4 regions of the Mesorhizobium sp. M5C.F.Ca.ET.164.01.1.1 genome follow, and region 1 is predicted to be linked to each of the others. Evidence: predicted binding sites of a transcription regulator. Region 1 holds the regulator's gene; each other region holds the start of a gene.

What was found. Region 1 encodes LexA, which represses DNA repair genes until DNA is damaged. Its sites were predicted from a motif close to TGTTCNNNNTGTGTTCNG; they were not measured.
Region 2: a site for LexA is predicted at 2,681-2,698, ahead of dinB (DNA polymerase IV). Genes of this name have one in related genera too.
Region 3: a site for LexA is predicted at 1,939-1,956, ahead of recA (recombinase RecA). Genes of this name have one in related genera too.
Region 4: a site for LexA is predicted at 1,585-1,602, ahead of EN807_RS19820 (sel1 repeat family protein). Genes of this name have one in related genera too.

What each region holds. Positions count from the first base shown of each region.
Region 1 covers NZ_SRTG01000007.1:227,232-232,386, forward strand. Annotated here, with positions in the region: gene EN807_RS28095 (ComEC/Rec2 family competence protein) at 1-1,532, shown strand, start outside; gene lexA (transcriptional repressor LexA) at 1,526-2,263, opposite strand; gene glp (gephyrin-like molybdotransferase Glp) at 2,368-3,573, opposite strand; gene moaC (cyclic pyranopterin monophosphate synthase MoaC) at 3,573-4,070, opposite strand; gene trpC (indole-3-glycerol phosphate synthase TrpC) at 4,137-4,988, opposite strand; gene trpD (anthranilate phosphoribosyltransferase) at 4,993-5,155, opposite strand, start outside.
Region 2 covers NZ_SRTG01000009.1:82,838-87,992, reverse strand. Annotated here, with positions in the region: gene EN807_RS29695 (PHP domain-containing protein) at 1-442, opposite strand, end outside; partial or broken gene EN807_RS29690 (DNA polymerase Y family protein) at 439-1,957, opposite strand; partial or broken gene EN807_RS29685 (ImuA family protein) at 1,872-2,632, opposite strand; gene dinB (DNA polymerase IV) at 2,899-3,939, shown strand; gene ligD (DNA ligase D) at 3,952-5,155, opposite strand, start outside.
Region 3 covers NZ_SRTG01000008.1:165,337-170,491, reverse strand. Annotated here, with positions in the region: gene EN807_RS29115 (GFA family protein) at 1-440, opposite strand, end outside; gene EN807_RS29110 (TfoX/Sxy family protein) at 531-854, shown strand; gene EN807_RS29105 (carbohydrate kinase family protein) at 891-1,805, opposite strand; gene recA (recombinase RecA) at 2,081-3,178, shown strand; gene alaS (alanine--tRNA ligase) at 3,435-5,155, shown strand, end outside.
Region 4 covers NZ_SRTG01000002.1:661,972-667,126, forward strand. Annotated here, with positions in the region: gene EN807_RS19805 (AMP nucleosidase) at 1-80, opposite strand, end outside; gene EN807_RS19810 (hypothetical protein) at 211-405, opposite strand; gene EN807_RS35610 (hypothetical protein) at 445-603, opposite strand; gene EN807_RS19815 (DUF2147 domain-containing protein) at 944-1,288, opposite strand; gene EN807_RS19820 (sel1 repeat family protein) at 1,760-2,026, shown strand; gene EN807_RS19825 (branched-chain amino acid ABC transporter substrate-binding protein) at 2,472-3,593, shown strand; gene EN807_RS19830 (acetyl/propionyl/methylcrotonyl-CoA carboxylase subunit alpha) at 3,712-5,155, opposite strand, start outside.

The DNA of each region.
Region 1 (5,155 bases):
GGGAGATTGCCGCCGCACTGATGGTCGGCGTGCGTGCCGGCATTCCCGAAGAGATAAACGAATCGATGCGGCGCACCGGCATCTACCACATCATCTCGATTTCCGGCCTGCACATGGCGCTTGTCGCCGGCACGATCATGGGATTGCTGCGCGGCGTCTTTGCGCTGTTTCCCGATTTTTCGTCACGCCGGCCGGTCAAAAAATATGCGGCTGCTGCCGCACTCCTTTCCATCGCTGCCTATCTCATTTTTTCCGGTATCGTGGTCGCGGCTGAACGCAGCTTCATCATGCTGGCGGTAATGCTTGTCGCCGTGCTGTTCGACCGAGCGGCACTTACCATGCGCAATCTGACGATTTCTGCCATCGCCGTCATCGTCGTTTCGCCGCACGAGGTGGTCGGCCCAAGCTTCCAGATGTCCTTCGCCGCGACTGCTGCTCTCGTGGGCGCCTATGCCGGCTGGTCCGACTATCGTACCGACAGGGCCACGGCGCCGCCACAGCGACGGTCGCCGGTCGCTTTCGTCACGCGAAAACTCGCCGCTGGGACAGGTACCATCGCAATGACCTCCATCATTGCCGGCAGCGCCACCGCGCTCTTCGCCATCTGGCACTTCCAGCGCGTATCGCCGCTTAGCCTGTTCGCCAATCTGGCGGTCATGCCAATCGTCACGGTCGTCATGTTCCTGGCCGTCCTCAGCGCTCTGGCAATGCCTTTCGGCTTCGACGGACCTTTCCTCTACATGATGGGCAAGGGACTGACGGCCATGATCGCAATATCGGGATGGATTTCCGAGCGGTCGCCGGTCGATGCAGTCGGGCTGATCTCGTTGCAGTCGGTTCTGCTGGTGACGGTCGCCCTGGTCATCGCCACGATGGCGACGACATGGTTGCGGCTTGCGGCACTTCCCTTTGCGCTCGCCGGCCTGCTGACGATTTCCGACACGCGCACCCCCGATGTGCTGATTTCGGAAGATGCGCATCTGGTGGCGCTGCCGATCGGCGGCGGCGAACTTGCCGTCAACCGGGTTCGTTCGAACGAATTCACCACCGACAACTGGAAACATGCGCTGGTTTCAGCGACCATTGTCGAGCCAGAGACATTCGAAAAAGGAGACGTGCGGTTCGACATCGCCGACCCGGCCGACCTGCCGCCGGGAGCGCCCTTCTACTGCACTGCCGGCCTGTGCCTCGCCCGGCACCCGTCCGGCGCGATCATCGCACTCGCCGACGACCGCAAAACCGCACGGCCAGCCTGTGCGTTTGCGGATTTGATCGTCATCGACGATGCCACAGCCTATTATGATCCCTGCCGCAATCCGCTGGTTCTCGTCGTTACCAAACGGCAGCTCGCTCGCATGGGCAGTGCCGCTGTCTTCTTCGATCCGCTATCAGCGACGACGCGCGCAGAAATCCGTTTTGCCGTCAGACAGCCATATAGGCCTTGGCACGAGCAGCGGAGATTTTCGCGCGAGGCGAGGGGCTTGCCGCCATACCGCAGGGCCGAGAAACCCAACAAGCCTGCCGCTCAGTAACGCCGGATCAGTCCGACGAGCTTGCCTTGCACCTTGACCCGGTCCGGCCCGAAGATGCGCGTCTCATAGGCCGGATTGGCGGCTTCCAGTGCGATCGAGGCGCCCTTGCGGCGGAACCGCTTCAGCGTCGCTTCCTCCTCGTCGACCAAGGCGACGATGATCTCGCCAGGCTGGGCGGTGTCGGCGTTGCGGATGATGACCGTGTCGCCGTCGAAAATGCCGGCCTCGATCATCGAATCACCCTTGACCTCCAGTGCGTAGTGCGTGCCGCCGGTGATCATGTCCGGTGGTACCGAGATCGAATGCGTCTGGTGCTGGATGGCGTCGATCGGCACACCGGCAGCGATGCGGCCCATCACCGGTATGGAGATGGTGGCAACGACGTCGTCGTCATTGCCGGCCGCGGGCAGGCGCGAAGGCGCCGGTTTGATCTGTCGTCCGAGGCTGCCCTGCCCAAGGCTGCCCTGAATGACGCTTGGCGAGAATTTGCGCGCCGCATTGAGGCCGGGCGCGATCGAATCAGGCAGGCGCAGCACCTCCAGCGCGCGGGCCCGGTTAGGCAGGCGGCGAATGAAACCGCGCTCCTCCAGCGCCGTGATCAGCCGATGGATCCCCGACTTGGAGGCGAGGTCGAGCGCTTCCTTCATCTCGTCGAACGAGGGCGGAATGCCGCTTTCCTTCAGCCGCTCGTGGATGAACATCAGCAGTTCATGTTGTTTGCGTGTCAGCATCGCAACCCCCAACAGAATCAGAAAAACAAACCCAGAACAAACACTATCTGTTCCAGTTGTGTTCCGCAACCGTTTAAAGTTTAATGAATGTGTTGACGTTTTGTTCAGCGTAGCATCAGCACGCTGCACGCGGCTCCCGTCGCGGCTGGGGGAGCGAATGGCTCGCGCACGATCAGCCCGTTGGCGTCGGCCAGCATTTTGAGCATCGAGGAATCCTGGATGCCGAACGGGGTTGCCAGTGGCGTGCCGGCTTCTTCCTTCACCACCGCGCGTACATAGTCCTGCCTGAGATCGTTGGCCGACATGGCGGCGCCGAGCCGCGCCTGACGCATGTCCTGCCGGAAGGCGCGGCCGCCGAGCCGCGCAAGCAGCGGCTTCAGAAAGAGCTGCGTGCAGACCAGGCTCGCCACCGGATTGCCAGGCAGGCCGATGCAGCGGATGTCGCCCATCCGCCCGAACATCAGCGGCTTGCCGGGCCGCATGGCGATTTTCCAGAAATCGAGCGTCATGCCTTCACCGGTCAGCACGTCATGGACCAGGTCATGGTCGCCGACCGAGGCGCCGCCCAGCGTGACGATGACGTCGGCGCCTGCGTCGACCGCTTGTTTCACCAGCGTGGCGATCGCCTCCTTGCGGTCGGGGGCGATGCCGAGATCGAGCGCGCTGGCGCCGACCGAGCGGGCCGCGGCGGCGACGCCATAGGCATTGGACGAGATGATCTGGTCGGGGCCAAGGTTGCTGCCCGGCGGCAGCAATTCGTCGCCGGTGGCGATGATGGCGACCAGCGGCCGTTTCACCACGCTGACCTGCGGGTGGTTGGCCGACGCCGCCAGCGACAATGCCGCCGGATCAAGCGGGCGGCCTTTCTCCAGCAGAACGTCGCCCTTCGAGAAATCGAGCCCGAGGCGGCGGATGTTGCGGCCTTCGACCGTCGACGCGGTCACTTCGACGCTGCCGCCGCCGAGATCCCTGGCATTCTCCTGGATGACGATGGTGTCGGCGCCTGCAGGAAGCGGCGCGCCGGTGAAGATGCGCACGGCCTGCGCCGGGCCGACTGTTCCGGCAAAGCCGCGTCCGGCTGGCGCCATGCCGATCACCGAAAGTCTTGCGGGCACGAACGCGACGTCCTCGGCCCGCACGGCGTAGCCGTCCATGGCGGACGCGTCGAACGGCGGCTGGGTGCGGAGCGCCAGAAGCGGCTCCGCCAGCACGCGGTCGGCGGCGTCCATAAGGGCGACGCATTCAGCTTGCAAGGGCGCAGCATCCTCAAGCAGGCGCTCGAGCGCCTCGGCGACCGGAAGCAGTGCCATTATTGGCCTGCCCCCTTGGCGTCCGCCTTGTAGTCGCCGGATTTGCCGCCGGTCTTTTCCACCAGCCTAATGCCCGAGATCACCATGGCGCGGTCGACCGCCTTGGCCATGTCATAGATGGTCAGGCAGGCGACCGAGACGGCGGTCAGCGCTTCCATCTCGACGCCGGTCTTACCTGTGACGCGGGCTAGCGCCGTGACCTTCAGGCCTGGCAGCGTCGCGTCCGGTTCGATGTCAACGGATACCTTGGTCAACAGCAGCGGATGGCAGAGCGGGATCAGCTCATGCGTCCTCTTGGCCGCCATGATGCCGGCGATGCGCGCCGTGCCCAGCACGTCGCCCTTCTTGGCATCGCCGTCGAGAATCATTTTCAGCGTCTCCGGCAGCATCGAGACAAGACCCTGGGCGATCGCCGTGCGCGTCGTCTCAGCCTTGTCGCCGACATCGACCATGTTGGCTTCACCCTGTGCGGCAAGATGGGTGAGGGCGGCCGTCATCGTCAGTCAGCCTTAGAGCGACGTGCGTCCGTTTGGACGCACAAAGTACGCTCTAACCCTCTAAATCTACGCATCGTGCTCTCCAAAAATCGAATCCGATCTTCGGGCCGATGCATGAGCCGGCGCCTTGCCCGTCAAAAGCAGGTGGGTCGCAGTGGCCACGTCCTGTTGCCGCATCAGGCTTTCGCCGACGAGGAAGGTAACAATGCCGCTTTTTTCCAGCCTGCGGCAGTCTTCGTGCGAGAAAATACCGCTCTCGCTGACCAGCAGGCGGTCTGCCGGCACCATCTTCGCGAGCCGCTCCGAGGTCTCGATGCTGGTTTCGAACGTCCGGAGATTGCGGTTGTTGATGCCGATCAGCCGCGATGACAGTTTCAGCGCGCGTTCCGTCTCGGCCTCGTCATGCACTTCGACCAGCGCGTCCATGCCGAGTTCGAACGCCGTCGTTTCGAGTTCGCTGGCCACGGCGTCATCGACGCTCGCCATGATGATCAGGATGGCATCAGCGCCCCACGCGCGGGCTTCGAACACCTGATAAGGCTCGAACAGAAAATCCTTGCGCAAGGCGGGCAATGTCACGGCGTTGCGCGCATCGGTGAGGAATTCAGGCGCACCCTGGAAAGACGGCGCGTCGGTCAGCACCGAAAGGCAGGCGGCGCCACCTTTTGCATAGGCCCTGGCCAGTGCCGGCGGATCGAAATCGGCGCGGATAAGGCCCTTGGACGGGCTCGCCTTCTTGATCTCGGCGATCAGCGCGAAGCTGCCGGATTTGCGCTTGGCTTCAAGAGCCGAGAGAAAGCCGCGCGCTGCATCGGTGTCCTTCGCCCGCGCCTTGATCTCGGCAAGCGGCACGCGCGCCTTCGCCGCGGCGATCTCGTCGCGCTTGTAGGCTTCGATCTTGCGCAGGATATCAGACACGGCTCTATCCGTTCGAAATCTCGACCAGCCGGTCGAGCACTTTCAGCGACCGGCCGCTGTCGATGGCTTGCGCTGCCGTCGCCATGCCGTCGGCAAGCGTCGTCGCCTTGCCCGCCACCACCAGTCCGGCGCCGGCGTTCATCAGCACCGTATCACGAAAGGCGCCG
Region 2 (5,155 bases), on a different contig from region 1:
GATCGCTGAAGGTCTCCCGCAGTCGGCGCAGCTGCAGGGCGCAGGTGTCATCGGCGCGATCGGGAACGAGAACGGCGATCAGGCCCTCGGCATAGTCAGCCAGGTCGCTCCATTCGAGATGGCATTGCGCCTTGCCACCGCGTTTCTTGCCCAAGGTCAGCAGCCGGCACAGCCGGGAATAGGCGGCCCGGTCGGTGGGATAGACGAGCATCGACATGCCGTCGACGAGATCGACGCGGCAGCCGACGATGAGCCTGACGCCGGCGTCCTTGGCTGCCTGGTGGGCGCGGACGATGCCGGCCAGAGAGTTGCGATCGACGATGGCAAGGGCTTCAATGCCGCGCGCGGCTGCCTGCGCGAACAGGTCGTCGCAAGAGCTTGCTCCCCGAAGGAACGAGAAGTGGCTGGTTACCTGCAATTCGGCATAGTGCGGTCCGCTCATGCGAAGACCCCATGCAGGAACCATTTGTGGGAACCGGTCTCGGGATCCTCGCCGTCGCCGGCGCGGTAGATCCAGAAGCGCTCGCCGGACTCGTCTTCCACCTGGAAATAGTCGCGCACCGCGATCAGTTCGGCATCGCGGTGCCACCATTCGCCAAACACGCGTTCGGGACCATCGGCGCGGGTAACGCGACGCCGGATGCCGCGCCAGCTGAACCAGACCGGCGGATGGTCGGGCAGCAGGACCATTGTCTCGATGGGTTCGGGGTGGGTCAGCAGACGCGGCGGGCGAGGCCAGTCACCAGGCCAACTCGTCCCGTCGTCCGGCGCATTCGGCGCGATGCGGCGGACCGAGCGTTCGGGCACGTCACTCTCGACCGGGGCAAAGCGGTAGAGCCGCTGCTCGCCAATACGGTTGGCGAGCACGTCGATGAGATCGGTGATGTCGGGCTCCGGCTCCTCGACCAATGAGGAGATGATCTGCTTGGCTCCGAAAGGTTCGGCGAGCGTCGCGGCCAGGGTCATCACCTCGATGCCGAAACCGGGATCGACAGTTTCGATGCGGTCGGTCAGGAGGCGGGTCAGCCGTTTGACATCGCGCACTGGCACTGCGGTGCCAACGCGAATGGCTTCGATGCGGTTGTCGACGCGGTGAAGCAGCAGGTCCAACCGGCGGGCGCCGAGCCCCTTGGCCTCAAGCGCCTCACAGAGGGTTGCGACGAGCTTGCCGGTATAGCGGGCTATGGTCTCGGCGGCGCCGATCGGCTCGCCGAAGGCCCGGCGAACCTCGATGAGTTCGGGAGAGCGGGCGGGCTCGAAAGGTTCGCTGCGCCGCCCCATCGCCTGGTCCAGGCGACGGCCGAGTTCAGGCCCGAAGCGAAGGGTGAGAGAGGCGCGCGGAGCCGCCTCGACTTCGCATCCGCTCGAAGCCGAGCGTGAGCAGGCCTTCGACGATATCGTGGGGAAGCCGCAGGGCACCGATCGGAAGGGCGCGCATAATCGCCGGGGCTTGCCCCAATGGCGCGACGAAGGTCGGCCGGGCGAGGAAGCGCGCGCAGGCATGAGCGGCGCCCCACGTGTCCGCGACAGCGGCGCGCGCCTCGATACCGGAGGCCGCCATGCGCGAGACCAGTCCCTCGAGCATGGCGTCTTCACCGCCATGCAGATGGTCGGCGCCCGTGGTGTCGATGATGAGCCCATCGGGCGGATCGGCGGCGACGATCGGAGCATAGCGCAGCGACCAAAGTGCCATTCTATCGAGCGCCTCGGCATCGCCGGCTGCATCCAGGTCGAAGCTCTGCAGGTTGGACACCAGCACCTGGGCCTTGCTCGCCGGCATGCCCATGCGCAGGCCGGCCGCGCGCGCCGCTGCGTCCGCAGCGAGCACGAGCCGCCGGTTTCCCTGCCGGCCGAGCATGACGATCGGGGTTTCAGCCGATGGCGCGGACTGGCCCATTGCGCGTCGCAGGCGATCGGTCGGCCAGGTCGGAAAATAGAGCGAGACGACCCTTGTCATCGCAGGCTTCCACTTCAAAATCGGCGCTTTCTCCCGCCCGTACCCGGATCAGCTCGAGCTGCCAGCGAGCGCGGCCGATACCGGGGACCGGCAAGGGACGGGAGGGGAGCGCGGTGACCCGCCAGCGGGTGACCGCGGCGGTTGGTTGTCCAAAATCGGTCGCTTCGGTTTGTCGTCGCCAACGGCGGATGGCGATGCCGATGGCGCCGGAGGCTTCGGCGGCGAGTTGCAGTCGGCGGGAGGCGGTCATCGAGAGGCGTGCCAGTTCGGCAACGACGGCGCCTAGACCGCCATGGCGAAGCCCTTCTTCGAAGCAGGCGAGCACGGAAGCTTCGTCGCCCGCCTCGACATAGACGACACGGCCCGGCAACAGCCCAGCCTGGGCGAGGGCAGGGGCGAAGAGATCCTGCCGGGGACGCACCAGAGCACCTTCCCTTTGGCGCGCGCAGCAATCCCGGCGGCAAAGAGCGCCGCCGCGGCGCCATCGATCGCCCCGTTGCGGCCCCCGGCAACGTCGTGCAGCGCCCCGAGCGCCAGCCCGCCTCCCGGCAAGACCTTGTCGATCCTGGGAACGCCGAAGGGAAGCGTCGCACGGTTGCGCGCCGGCCCGCCTTCGAGGCGCGCGACTCGCTCGCGAAGCGCGGCGATAGCAGGGCTGGCGGCCGGCTGACCCATGAACGAAACACTCTCAAACTGTCTTCCCAATGGATTTCGGGGCTGATATGTTCCTTATTTGTTCTCTTCGGTGTCCGAGAGTCAATCGGACTCGTTGCGCCGCTCCGAGAGTTGATCCCAGACTCCCCCTGATCGAGGTGTGGTCTATCTTGATATGCCGCAGGTGATGCAGGGACGGCGAAGTGGGCGAGCGAAGCGACAGGGACCAACAAGTTGATGCGCCGCGGGAAGGCACGGCCATCCTTCGCAAGATCATCCATGTCGACATGGATGCCTTCTTCGCCTCGGTCGAACAGCGCGACAATCCCGACCTGCGCGGCAAGCCTGTGGCGGTCGGCGGCTCGGCCGCGCGCGGTATGGTAGCCGCTGCGAGCTACGAGGCCAGAAAGTTCGGGGTCCGATCCGCCATGCCCTCGATCACGGCGAAGCGCAAATGCCCCGAGCTCATCTTCGTGCCGCCGCGCTTTGACGCCTATCGCGCCGTCTCCCAGCAGATCCACGCGATCTTTGCCGAGCACACGCCACTCATCGAACCGCTCTCGCTCGACGAGGCCTATCTCGACGTCACCGACAATCTGCAGGGCATCCCGGTCGCCACGACGATCGCGGAAATGATCCGGGCCAAGATCAAGGCCGAAACCGGGCTGACTGCTTCGGCCGGCGTCAGCTACAACAAATTCCTGGCCAAGCTCGCCTCCGGCCAGAACAAGCCCGATGGGCTGTTCGTCATCACCCCGAAGCAGGGTCCCGCCTTTGTCGAGGCCTTGCCCGTACGGAAATTTCATGGTGTTGGCCCGGCGACTGCTGACAAAATGGCTCGGCTGGGCATCGAAACCGGCGCCGACCTGCGCGCACAGAGCCTGGCGTTCCTGGAGGAGAAGTTCGGGAAGGCGGGTCCGTACTATTACTGGATCGCCCGGGGCATCGACGAACGCCCAGTGCGGGCCGACCGCGAGCGCAAGTCCGTGGGGGCCGAAGACACCTTTGCGAGCGATTTGTTTGACCTCGAAAGTGCTCGCAAGGAGCTGGCGCCATTGGTCGGTAAGGTGTGGCGCTATTGCGAGGAAAGATCGATACAGGGTCGCACGGTGACATTGAAGGTGAAATTCGCCGACTTCCAGCAGATCACGCGCAGCCGCACGATCGGAGGCGTCATCGAGGGCGAAGCCGACCTAGCGACCGTCAGCGGCACCCTTCTCGATCAGGTATTTCCTGTCAGCAAGGGGATCCGCCTGCTCGGGGTGACACTTTCAAATCTAAATGGAACGCGAACCGAGGCCGATAGGCAGATGTCGCTCACGATCTAGGACTGGCTGCAGTTATCGGACTGCTTTTCGGATCCGCTCTGTCAGCGTTTGTTCGACATCGAAATAGCCCTTCCACGCGTCCGACTCCTGAGCCCGGGCGGCGGCAGTGAAAACGTCAAATGCGCTGGCACTCTTGAATGTCGGCAGCTCATCCCAAGTGACGGGTACGGCGCACGACGCACCGGACCGCGCGCGTGTCGACCACGGGCAAATTGCCGTGGCGCCCTGTCCGTTGCGCAGATAGTCGATGAACATGCGGCCCTTGCGTCTCGCCTTGCTCATATTCGCGACGAAGCGGGACGGATCGGTGCGGGCCAGCAGTTCGGCGAAGTCCTGGCAGAAGCCCTTGACCATTTCCCAGTCAGCCTCGGGAACGAGTGGCACGACCACGTGGACGCCCTTGCCACCTGATAACAGCGGCCAGGATTGGAGGCCGAGTGCCTCGAGAACGCCGCGGATGTCCAGCGCGGCCTGCTTGACGTCACCAAAGCCCAGGGCCTCGTCGGGGTCGATGTCGAAGATTATCCTGTGCGGCAAGTCTGGCTGCTGGCGAAGGCTTCCCCAGACGTGGAATTCAAGCACGTTCATCTGGACGCCGGCGATGAGGCCCGCCAGGTCATCGACCCACAGGATGCGGCTCTCCTTGCCGGACATCTTCTCCAACTGGCCGTCATGGATGGCCTTGGGCATGCCAGGCAGCTTGTGCTTCTGAAAAAAGGTCTGCTGCAGGTCGCCGTTGGTGTCGCGCACCAGCGATAGCGGCCGATCCTGGATATGCGGCAACATCTTCTCGGCGACCGCGGCGTAGTAGGCGGCGAGCGTTGCCTTTGTCACCGCAGTGCCGGGATACATCAGCTTGTCGGGATGGGTCAGGGTCACGCCAACCGCGCGGGCGATCTCCTTGCCCATAGCGGGATCCAGATTGGCCGTGGCGGCGGATGCGACGGTCTTGGGCGTTTCCATCACCACCTGGTCGGCGCGCTTGTCTTCGCGCATACCTTGGAAGCTCGGGTGACGCAGGCTGCCGTCCGGTGTCACCTCGGAATAGGTGACTTCGGCGACGAGTTCGGGATTCACCCACCTGGCGCGGCGCGCGATGTCGCGCGGCACGGATGCGAAGGCGGGCTTATCCAGAGGCCGCTTCTCCAACTGCGCGAGTATGGATTTGCGCATCGCCTCGGTGAACCCGGTGCCGACGCGGCCGCGGTAGATCAGC
Region 3 (5,155 bases), on a different contig from region 1:
ATATCGAAGACCTTGTCGTCCTTGCCGATTTCGGGCTCTACCCAGTTCGCCTTGTATTTCAGCATGAGGTGCACCTTTTCAGGCGGTTTCGGCAGGTCCGTGTCGACCGCCGAGGCGAAGGGATGGACCAGTTCCGGCCACGTCGGGTCGTAGAGCCACAGTGCCGATCCGCATTTCCTGCAGAAATTCCGCTCGCCTGACGAGATCTCGCATTCTGGATGCTCGTCGTCCTCGATCTCGGCTTGATAGACGCCAAGGTTGCGCTTGCCCTTGATTTTCAACGTATCGAAATTAGCGCCGAGATTGATGGCAAAACCGCCGCCGCCCTGCTGCTTGCGGCAGATCGAGCAGTAGCACAACATGAACGGCACCGGCGTATGACTTTCCACCTCGAAGCGGACAGCATTGCACCGGCAGGACCCTTTGAGCAAAAGCGGCATGAAAAACTCCGACGAAATTGGTTTTCAACTTGTCAGGATGGTGCCGGCTGCGGCGATGACAAGGGGAAATCCGGGTGCCATGATCGCGGCATGGACAATGAACGCATTGCCGAACTTTTCGAAGGCCTCGGCCCGGTCAGCATTCGCAAGATGTTCGGCGGCAAGGGCATCTACTTCGACGGCGTCATCGTCGCCATCGTCATCCGTGGCGAATTGATGCTGAAGGCCGACTCGGAAAGCGCGCCCGAATTCGAAGCGGCCGGCTGCCGGCAATGGACCTACACCGGCTCGCGGCACGGCAAGCTCGTGTCCATGCCGTATTGGAGCATTCCCGACAGCGCCTTCGACGATCCGGATGAGATGGCGGTCTGGGCGCGCCGGGCCTATGAGGCGGGGCTGCGCGCCGGCAAATAGGTGTGTCCGCTAGCCGCTCAGCCTAAGATAATCGCTTCAGGTTGACGCCTCGGGCACGAATGCCAGCGCCTCGGCAAAGATAGCGCTCGTGAAGGCGGCGCTCTCGACGGCGAGCATCGCGGCGGCAACGCCTTCGCGCAGCGCCGCGCGCAGCGTCAGGCCGCGCAACAGAGCGGCGACCGTAGCGCCCGCCAGCACATCGGCGGCGACGTCGGTGACCTTTCTTGGCGGCGGGATCGAGAAGGCGCCGGCTTCGTCGAAACCCAGCACCGGACCGTCATCTGCCGTCACCACGCCGCTTTTGAGGCCTGCGCGCCTCAAGCCGTCGGCGATATCTTGCTCCGCGGCACCGATACCGCCATCGGCGAGGGCGATGGCCTCGCGCCGGTTCATGAAGACCAGCGCCAGACTGTCGAGCACCGGCGCGAGCCGCACCGCCTTGTCTGGTGAAGTGGCGAGGGCGAAGACCGGCTTGCCGGCGGCAAGCGCCACCAGTCGCTCCAGCGCGGTCGACGGCAGGTTTGCGTCGCACAGGACCGCATCGGCGGTGCTGATCGCCTCGCGCACCTTGGCACGGCGGATCTGCTTGGCAAGCGCCAGGTCGTAGAGCGCCATGTCGGCAAGGCCGACGATCAGCGCGCCGTCGCCGTCGATTATCGTCGTGTTGCTCGGCGTCGTGCGATCGAGGAACACCACGGATAGATCGGCAATGCCGGCCGCAGCGATGGCGCGCGAGACCGTGTCGGCCAGAACATCGCCGCCGCGCACCGAAAGCAGCGAGCCGGAGACGCCGCGCCGCACGGCGCCGCGCAGCGCATTGAAGACGGCGCCGCCGACATCCTCGCGCATCGTGCCGGGATTCGACGCCGCCGGCACAAAGGCGCCCGAAACCTGGCCGCGCCGATCTATATAGGCGCCGCCTACGGCCAGGATTGTCGGCGACTTCATCATGCCTGGGAGGAGACCTTTGCTGTTGCCGGGCAAAGACTAGGGTGTCCGGCGGAACCCGGCAACCGAAGGCGCGATTCGTAAGATGCCAGCACGATCCTGCGAGGCTAGCGGAATACATCCGGGAGTGAAAACACGAAACAAAAAAAGAACAAATCCGGATATTGTTTTGTTTTTCAATCGTTTGTCTGCCCTTGCCAGACGAGAACAAAAAAGGTACAAATTAATAAGGATTACGGATTGTCCGGCCTTCATTGACGACCAAGGGGTGATGTATCATGGCTCAGAATTCTTTGCGGCTTGTAGAGGACAAAGCAGTGGATAAATCAAAGGCTCTGGATGCGGCGCTGTCGCAAATCGAGCGTGCCTTCGGCAAGGGCTCGATCATGCGGCTCGGCGCAAACGAGCAGGTCGTCGAGATAGAAACGGTGCCGACCGGTTCACTTGGCCTCGACATCGCGCTTGGCGTCGGCGGCCTGCCGCGCGGCCGCATCGTCGAGATCTATGGGCCGGAAAGCTCGGGCAAGACGACGCTGGCGCTGCACACGGTGGCCGAAGCCCAGAAGAAGGGCGGCATCTGCGCCTTTGTCGATGCCGAGCACGCGCTCGATCCGGTCTATGCGCGCAAGCTTGGCGTCGACCTCGAAAACCTGCTGATCTCGCAGCCCGATACCGGCGAACAGGCGCTGGAGATCTGCGACACGCTGGTGCGTTCCGGCGCCATCGACGTGCTGGTGGTCGATTCGGTCGCGGCACTGACGCCGCGCGCCGAAATCGAGGGCGAAATGGGCGATTCGCTGCCCGGCCTGCAAGCCCGCCTGATGAGCCAGGCGCTGCGCAAGCTGACCGCCTCGATCTCGCGCTCCAACACCATGGTCATCTTCATCAACCAAATCCGCATGAAGATCGGCGTGATGTTCGGTTCGCCCGAGACCACGACCGGCGGCAACGCGCTGAAATTCTATGCTTCGGTGCGCCTCGACATTCGCCGCATCGGCTCGGTCAAAGACCGCGACGAAGTCGTCGGCAACCAGACCCGCGTCAAGGTGGTCAAGAACAAGCTGGCGCCGCCCTTCAAGGTGGTCGAGTTCGACATCATGTATGGCGAGGGCGTGTCCAAGACCGGTGAGCTGGTCGACCTCGGCGTCAAGGCCGGCGTGGTCGAGAAGTCCGGTGCCTGGTTCTCCTATAATTCGCAGCGTCTCGGCCAGGGCCGCGAGAACGCAAAACTGTTCCTGCGCGACAATCCCGACACGGCACGCGAGATCGAGCTGGCGCTGAGGCAGAATGCCGGGCTGATCGCCGAGAAATTCCTCGAAAATGGCGGCGCCGAGAGCGGCGGCGACGGTTTCGAGGACGAAGCTGGCGCGATGTAAGATACAGGCTGTGCCAGTCAAAGTTACCCGTTTGAGTTCGCGTTTCCCGAATTGAGTTGGTGTATCGATGTGTTTATGCCGCCGGCCCTGGGCCGGCGGTTTGCGTTTTTGCCGGTAGCTCCGGTCATTCTGAACAGCCGGCAAGGGCTACGGTTTGGAGCAATTCCGTGTTTCTGGACAGGGTGCGGTGCGACCGCTAAAAGGCCATGTCTGTTTTCCGCCGGCAATCGGCGGTTCTCTCGAAAAGGCAGTATTCATGAGTGGCGTCAACGAGATCAGGTCGGCATTTCTCGACTATTTCCGCAAAGAGGGTCACGAGGTCGTGGCGTCGAGCCCCCTGGTGCCGCGCAACGACCCGACGCTCATGTTCACCAACGCTGGCATGGTGCAGTTCAAGAACGTCTTCACCGGGTTGGAAACCCGTCCCTATTCGCGCGCCACGACTTCGCAGAAATGCGTGCGCGCCGGCGGCAAGCACAACGACCTCGACAATGTCGGCTACACTGCCCGTCACCACACCTTCTTCGAGATGCTCGGCAATTTCTCGTACGGCGATTATTTCAAGGAGCGCGCCATCGAGCTTGCCTGGAACCTGATCACCCGCGAGTTCGGCATCGCCAAGGACAGGCTTCTGGTGACCGTCTACCATACCGACGACGCGGCCGCGGGCTTCTGGAAGAAGATCGCCGGGCTGCCGGAGGACAGGATCATCCGGATCGCCACCAGCGACAATTTCTGGGCGATGGGCGATACCGGTCCCTGCGGCCCGTGCTCGGAAATCTTCTACGACCATGGCGCCGACATTCCGGGCGGCCCGCCCGGCAGCGCGGATGAGGACGGCGACCGTTTCATCGAGATATGGAACCTCGTCTTCATGCAGTTCGAGCAGGTGACGAAGGCGGAGCGGATCGAACTGCCGCGCCCGTCGATCGACACCGGCATGGGGCTGGAGCGCATCGCCGCCGTCCTGCAGGGTGAGCACGACAATTATGACATCGACCTGTTCAAGGCGCTGATCCGTGCCTCGGAAGAGGCGACCGGCGTCAAGGCGGAAGGCAAGAACCGGGCGAGCCACCGCGTCATTGCCGATCACCTGCGCGCATCGAGCTTCCTCATCGCTGACGGCGTGCTGCCGTCGAACGAAGGCCGCGGCTACGTGCTGCGTCGCATCATGCGCCGCGCCATGCGCCATGCGCAGCTTTTGGGCGCCCGTGATCCGCTGATGTGGCGGCTGGTGCCGGCGCTGGTGCGCGAGATGGGTCAAGCCTATCCCGAACTGGTGCGCGGCCAGCCGCTGATATCAGAGACGCTGAAGCTCGAGGAAACGCGCTTCCGCAAGACGCTGGCGCGCGGCCTCGGCCTGCTTGCCGACGCGACCGAGACGCTCGGCAGCGGCGACCGGCTTGACGGCGAGACAGCGTTCAAGCTCTACGACACCTATGGCTTCCCGCTCGACCTCACTCAGGACGCACTGCGCCCGCGCGGGGTTTCGGTCGACCTCGACGGCTTCAATGCAGCGATGGAGCGGCAGAAGGCCGAGGCGCGCAAGAGCTGGGCCGGCTCCGGCGACGCGGCTACCGAGACCGTCTGGTTCGCGGTGCGCGAGAATGCGGGCGCGACCGAGTTTCTCGGCTACGACACCGAGCAAGCGGAAGGCATTGTTCAGGCGCTGGTCAGGGATGGCGTTGCAGTGGAGAGCGCCGTTGCCGGCGACAGCGTCGGCGTCGTCGTCAACCAGACGCCGTTCTATGGCGAGTCCGGCGGTCAGATGGGCGACACCGGCACGATTTCGGGCGAAGGCTTTGCCATCGAGGTCACCGACACGCAGAAGAAGGGCGACGGCCTGTTCGTGCATTTCGGCAAGGTCGCCAAGGGCACCGTCAGGACGGGTGAAGCGGTCGAGCTAAAGGCCGACCATGTCAGGCGCACTCGGCTGCGCTCCAACCATTCGGCGACCCATCTTGTCCATGAGGCGCT
Region 4 (5,155 bases), on a different contig from region 1:
TTGCGGTCGTAGAGGGCCTGCAGGGCCGCGACGGCCTTTCCGGCATCATTGAAGATCTGCCGGCCAAACGGCTCCGGCATCACGACTGAGTCTATGGCTTGGGGATAGATTCGCTTTTCCATGACCCAATATAGAGGCTTGGCCATACGGTTGGGAGGGGCCAAAGGGTCGTTTTTCATTATTGAATGGATTCAATGAAGGCCGATTGGCCTAGCCTCGCCGCAGGCTGACCAACAGCACAAAGCCGACGCCCTTCTTCTTCAACGCCGGCGCTTCGATCGTCGAGCCGGCATCGGCGCGCATCGTGGGCACGGCCAGAACCGGCGCTGCAAGGACCGTCAGGATGAGCGCCGCCCGCGGCAGAAGCCGAAGGGCCTTGAGGGTGTTGGCGACGATGCGGTTCATGGCTTTTGCTTTTTTTCTCTCTCTCGGGTCTTTGTCGGTTCAGCGGCGAAATTGGTTCATGCAACCGAACCGGCAGGCATTGGAGCTGGCTTCATCCCAGGCACGGGCGGGGCGGCCGGCCTCGGCAACCAGGATGGCGAACAACATGCCGAACAGGCTCATCAGCAGGCAGACGATGGTGAAGCGGCGGGCGAACATTGCGTGGTGTCTCCTTCAACACGCATGAGAATGCCCTAATGCAACTGAACCGGTTCTGATGCCGGCGTTCATCTGCGGTTCAAATTTATCGACGGAGTGTTGAGTGCCCGCCGCCACCGCGCGGTCGCCGGCCACGAGCGTCTTCGCAGTCTTGCTGCCGGCCCGCAGTCTTGCTGCCCCCCAGATCTTGATGACAGGGACGAAGGATGCACAAAAATTGCTGTTAGCTTAGGGCGCAGAAGGCGCGGCCCGCCCGATCGATCCGGTGTCTCAAACAGACGGCGCAAACAAAAACGGGGCCTTCGCGGCCCCGTTTTTCAATTTATGGCGGTGGAAACGATCAGAGCTTGTGCCAAGTCTGGCTCTTGCAAATCAGCCCGCCGAGCACGCAGCCGCTCATCTTGAGCGAAGCGCCTGAGACCGAGGCCTTGCCCGAATAGGTCTTGTCGGTCTCCGGGTCGGTTATGGTGCCCGTATATTTATTGGCGCCGGACACCTTAAACGAACCGATGCGCTTACCGGCAAACTTGCCAGATTTGAGTGTGATGGAAAATGCGCCGCTGCCGCCCGCGATGGCGGCGGTCGCGCCGGCCTGCGTTTTCCAGTTGCCTTCGATCGGATCGGCCCAAGCCGCGCCGGCCATGATCAATGTGGCCGCCAAGGCCATGCTGATTTTGCGAAACATGTTTGTCCTCCCTGTGGAAATCCGGCCGGATGTTCCGCCCGCCGGTCTGCCTTTTACGCAAACGTAAGCTAATTCACGTCCCGGCAAAACAAAAGCGGTGCCGCAGCGGAAGACTTCAGGATTTTCTGGTCGCCCGAAGCGGTCTCATCGGTGAGAAATGAAACGTTCGCAACTCCATCTTTGTCTCCCGTGGTTAGCGGAGTCTTGATCTTCGCCTCGCAAATTTTCGTCAAATTTAGTGCAAACCAGCGAAATTGCTGGCTTTGCATCCTTAACGAATTCTCGCGTTTACCTCTTGTTTTAGCTTTGTTTTCCTCAAATTAAGCACGCCACTTAACGACGGATTCAAGCCTCCGGTTCATTCTCGAAAACATCGAAAGAGCGGCCACCCCCAAGGTTTACCAACAGATACCAAGGGACAGAACGAGGCAGCTCTCGGGAGCCTGACAGGGGCTAGAACAGGGGATTGAAATGGCACGTTTTGAGATGCCTGAAGCCGGCTTCGGCGCCATGGGTGCAACTGCCCAGGCCGACATTCTTTTCGAACTGGGCATGATGTATGCGACCGGCCGCGACTGCGAGACCGATGTCGTCGCCGCCCACAAATGGTTCAATATTGCTGCGATCAAGGGTTCGGTCCGCGCTGCGGAACTGCGCTCGGAATTGTCGGCCGCCATGTCGAAGGTCGAGATCGCCAGGGCACTGCGCGAAGCCCGCGAATGGATGACGATGCACTAAGTTGGCCCTGAGTTCATCAGGCACCGAGATCACCGACAGGGACGCTTCAGGTCAAGGCCGCCCAAGACGGCCGGACCGGCAAGAATAAGGCCGCGCAAGACGGTCGAACCAACAATGACAAGAACGCGGCAGGCCGGATACAGCCAGGCTGCGCGACGGACAGGGAAGGCGAGCGGTTTTCGGGCGCGTGAGCGTTCGGGATTGTTCGATCGACAAAGCCGCGACCGGCCGGAACAAGGCAGGCGCGGCTTTTGCGTTTTCTGACCATGATCCCAAAAGTGGAAACCGGTTTTTGGAGAAGATCATGGTCAAACAGAAAGGCTTCAGGCCCAACTGAGTGCCGCCGATGCGCCTAGACAGGCTTGGCGAAGGGTGAGATTCTCCCGGCCACTCTGGAAGAGGCGCGGCCGGAGCGGTCGCGCGAGAGTGGAGGAGTTGTATTACCATGAAAAAGTTGGGTATTTTGAGCGTGGCCATAGTCGGCCTGATGATGAGCGCGCCGGTTGCGTTCGCCGAAGACATCACCTTTTCGGTGGTCGGACCAATGACCGGACAGCTTGCCACCATCGGCGACCAGTTCAAGCAGGGAGCGCAAGCGGCGGCCGACGCGATCAACGCGGCTGGAGGTGTCGAAGGCCGCCAGATCAAGCTCGACGTCCAGGATGACCAGTGCGATCCGAAACAGGCGGTTTCGGTCGCCAACCGCATCATTGCCAACGGCGTCAAGTTCGTCGATGGGCATGCCTGCTCGGGCTCGAGCATTCCGGCCTCGGCCGTCTATGCCGAAGCCGGGGCGCTGATGATGAGTCCGGCTTCGTCGAATCCAGAGCTGACCGACGCGGCCGCGAAAGCCGGCTGGCCGACGATCATGCGCCTTTATACGCGCGACGATGCGCAGGGCGCTTTCATCGGTCCATGGATCGCCAAGAAGTATGCCGGCAAGAACGTCGTTATCATGCACGACAAGAGCGCCTATGGGCAGGGCGTCGCCGACGCCGTCAAGGCAACGATGAACCAGAACGGTCTCAAAGAGATCCTTTACGAGGGCATCAACGCCGGTGAAAAAGACTACGCGGCGCTTGTCACAAAGCTCAAGGACCTGAAGGCGGATGTGGTCTATTTCGGCGGCTACCACCCCGAAGCCGGCCTCATCCTGCGCCAGTCGGCGGAACAGAACCTGAAGTATCAGCTGATCATGCCGGACTCGATCGCCACGCCGGAATTCTGGCAGGTCGCCGGTCCGGCCGGCGAAGGCACCATGTTTGTCTTCCCGTCGGATCCGCAGGCGAAGCCCGAAGCCAAGGAAGCCATCGAAAAGATCAAGGCGGGCGGCTTCGTGCCCGAGGGCTTCACGCTGTTCTCCTATGCCGTGATCCAGGCCTTTGCCGAGGGTATCAAGCGCGCCGGCAGCGACGACCCGGCCAAGGTTGCCGAAGCGCTGAAGAATGGTGAGCCGATCAGCACCGTCGTCGGCCCTGTCACTTTCGATGAAAAGGGCGACCTCAAGAACGTCAGCTACGACATCAACCAGTGGCACGACGGCAAATACGCGCCGATCCAGCCGTAATCGCCGGCGTCGCCTAGAGACCATCGGAGATGGCCGGGGCAGACCCGGCCATTTTCAATTTGGGCACGCGTTTGTGGCGCGTGTCTTGGACGTCGCCTCGTGGATGAAGGAACAGCGGTCAGACGTGGGCTTCCTCGGCAAAACGCACCAGCACGGTCCCGTCGGTGACTTGTGCGCCCTCCGCTGCGATCTCGGCGATCGTCCCGTCATGAGTGGCGGAAATGGTGTGCTCCATCTTCATCGCTTCCAGGATCAACAGCGGCTGACCCTTGATGACGGCGTCGCCTCTTGCCGCGCGCACCAGCTTGACCAGGCCCGGCATCGGCGCGCGCAGGCTGTCAGAGCCGGCGGCGATTTCGTCGGCCCTCGCCAGCGGGTCCGGCACCGCGAAGCTGTAGCCGATGGCGCCCGAAAAGACAGTGACATGGCCTGGCCAGCGGGCGAGGCGAGGGGCGGCGCGAAGATCGAGCGGACTGGCGCTGTCATAAGGTGCGTCCAGCGCCACTTGGAAGCGCTTGTCCGGCCGCACCGACACAAGCGCGACGATCTCACCATCGCCGTATCGTAGCCGCGTGCGCCGCGGAACAGTGTGGAAATGCGAATAACCGGCAAGCGACGACCACGGATCGTTGGACGGCGCCTGAGCCCCGGCGCCGGACGCCGCAAATGCGGCTGCGGCGACGATCTCGCTGCTCGGCGGCGGGACTGCGGTCAGCGCTCGCTGATGCCTGCCGATCAGGCCGGTATCGACATCGCCTGCCGAAAAGTCCGCATCAGCGGCAAGAGCAGCGAGAAAGGCGGTGTTGAAGGTCGAGCCGGCGATCTCGGTCTGCGAAAGGGCTATGCCCAGCGCTTCGAGCGCCTCCTGCCTGCTCTTGCCGTGCACGATCAGCTTGGCGATCATTGGATCGTAGAACGGCGAGATGGCATCGCCGGCCCGCACGCCGGTCTCGATCCGCATGCTGGCGCCCTCGGGCGCGGTATCCGGAAATTTCAGGTGATGCAGCGTGCCCGTCGCCGGCAAAAAACCCTTTGCCGCGTCCTCGGCATAGATGCGCGCTTCGAAGGCATGGCCGGAGAGCGTGATCTCGCTCTGCGTGTTCGGCAGCTTCTCGCCGGACGCTACCCGCAACTGCCATTCGACCAGGTCGATGCCTATGACCATTTCGGTGACGGGGTGCTCGACCTGGAGGCGGGTGTTCATCTCCATGAACCAGAAGCGGTCGGCCTTCAGCCCTTGCGAGGCATCGACGATAAACTCGATCGTGCCGGCGCCGGAATAGTTGATCGCCTTGGCGGCCTTCACCGCCGCCTCCGTCATCGCTTTGCGCAATGCCGGCGTCATGCCGGGGGCAGGGGCTTCCTCGATCACCTTCTGGTGGCGGCGCTGCGCCGAGCAGTCGCGCTCGTAGAGATGCACGACGTTGCCGAAAGTGTCGCCGAATACCTGAACCTCGATGTGGCGCGGCTTGTCGATATATTTCTCGACCAGCACGCGGTCGTCGCCGAAAGCGGCCTTGGCCTCGCGCCGTGCACCAGACAGCGCCTCGGAAAAGTCGTCG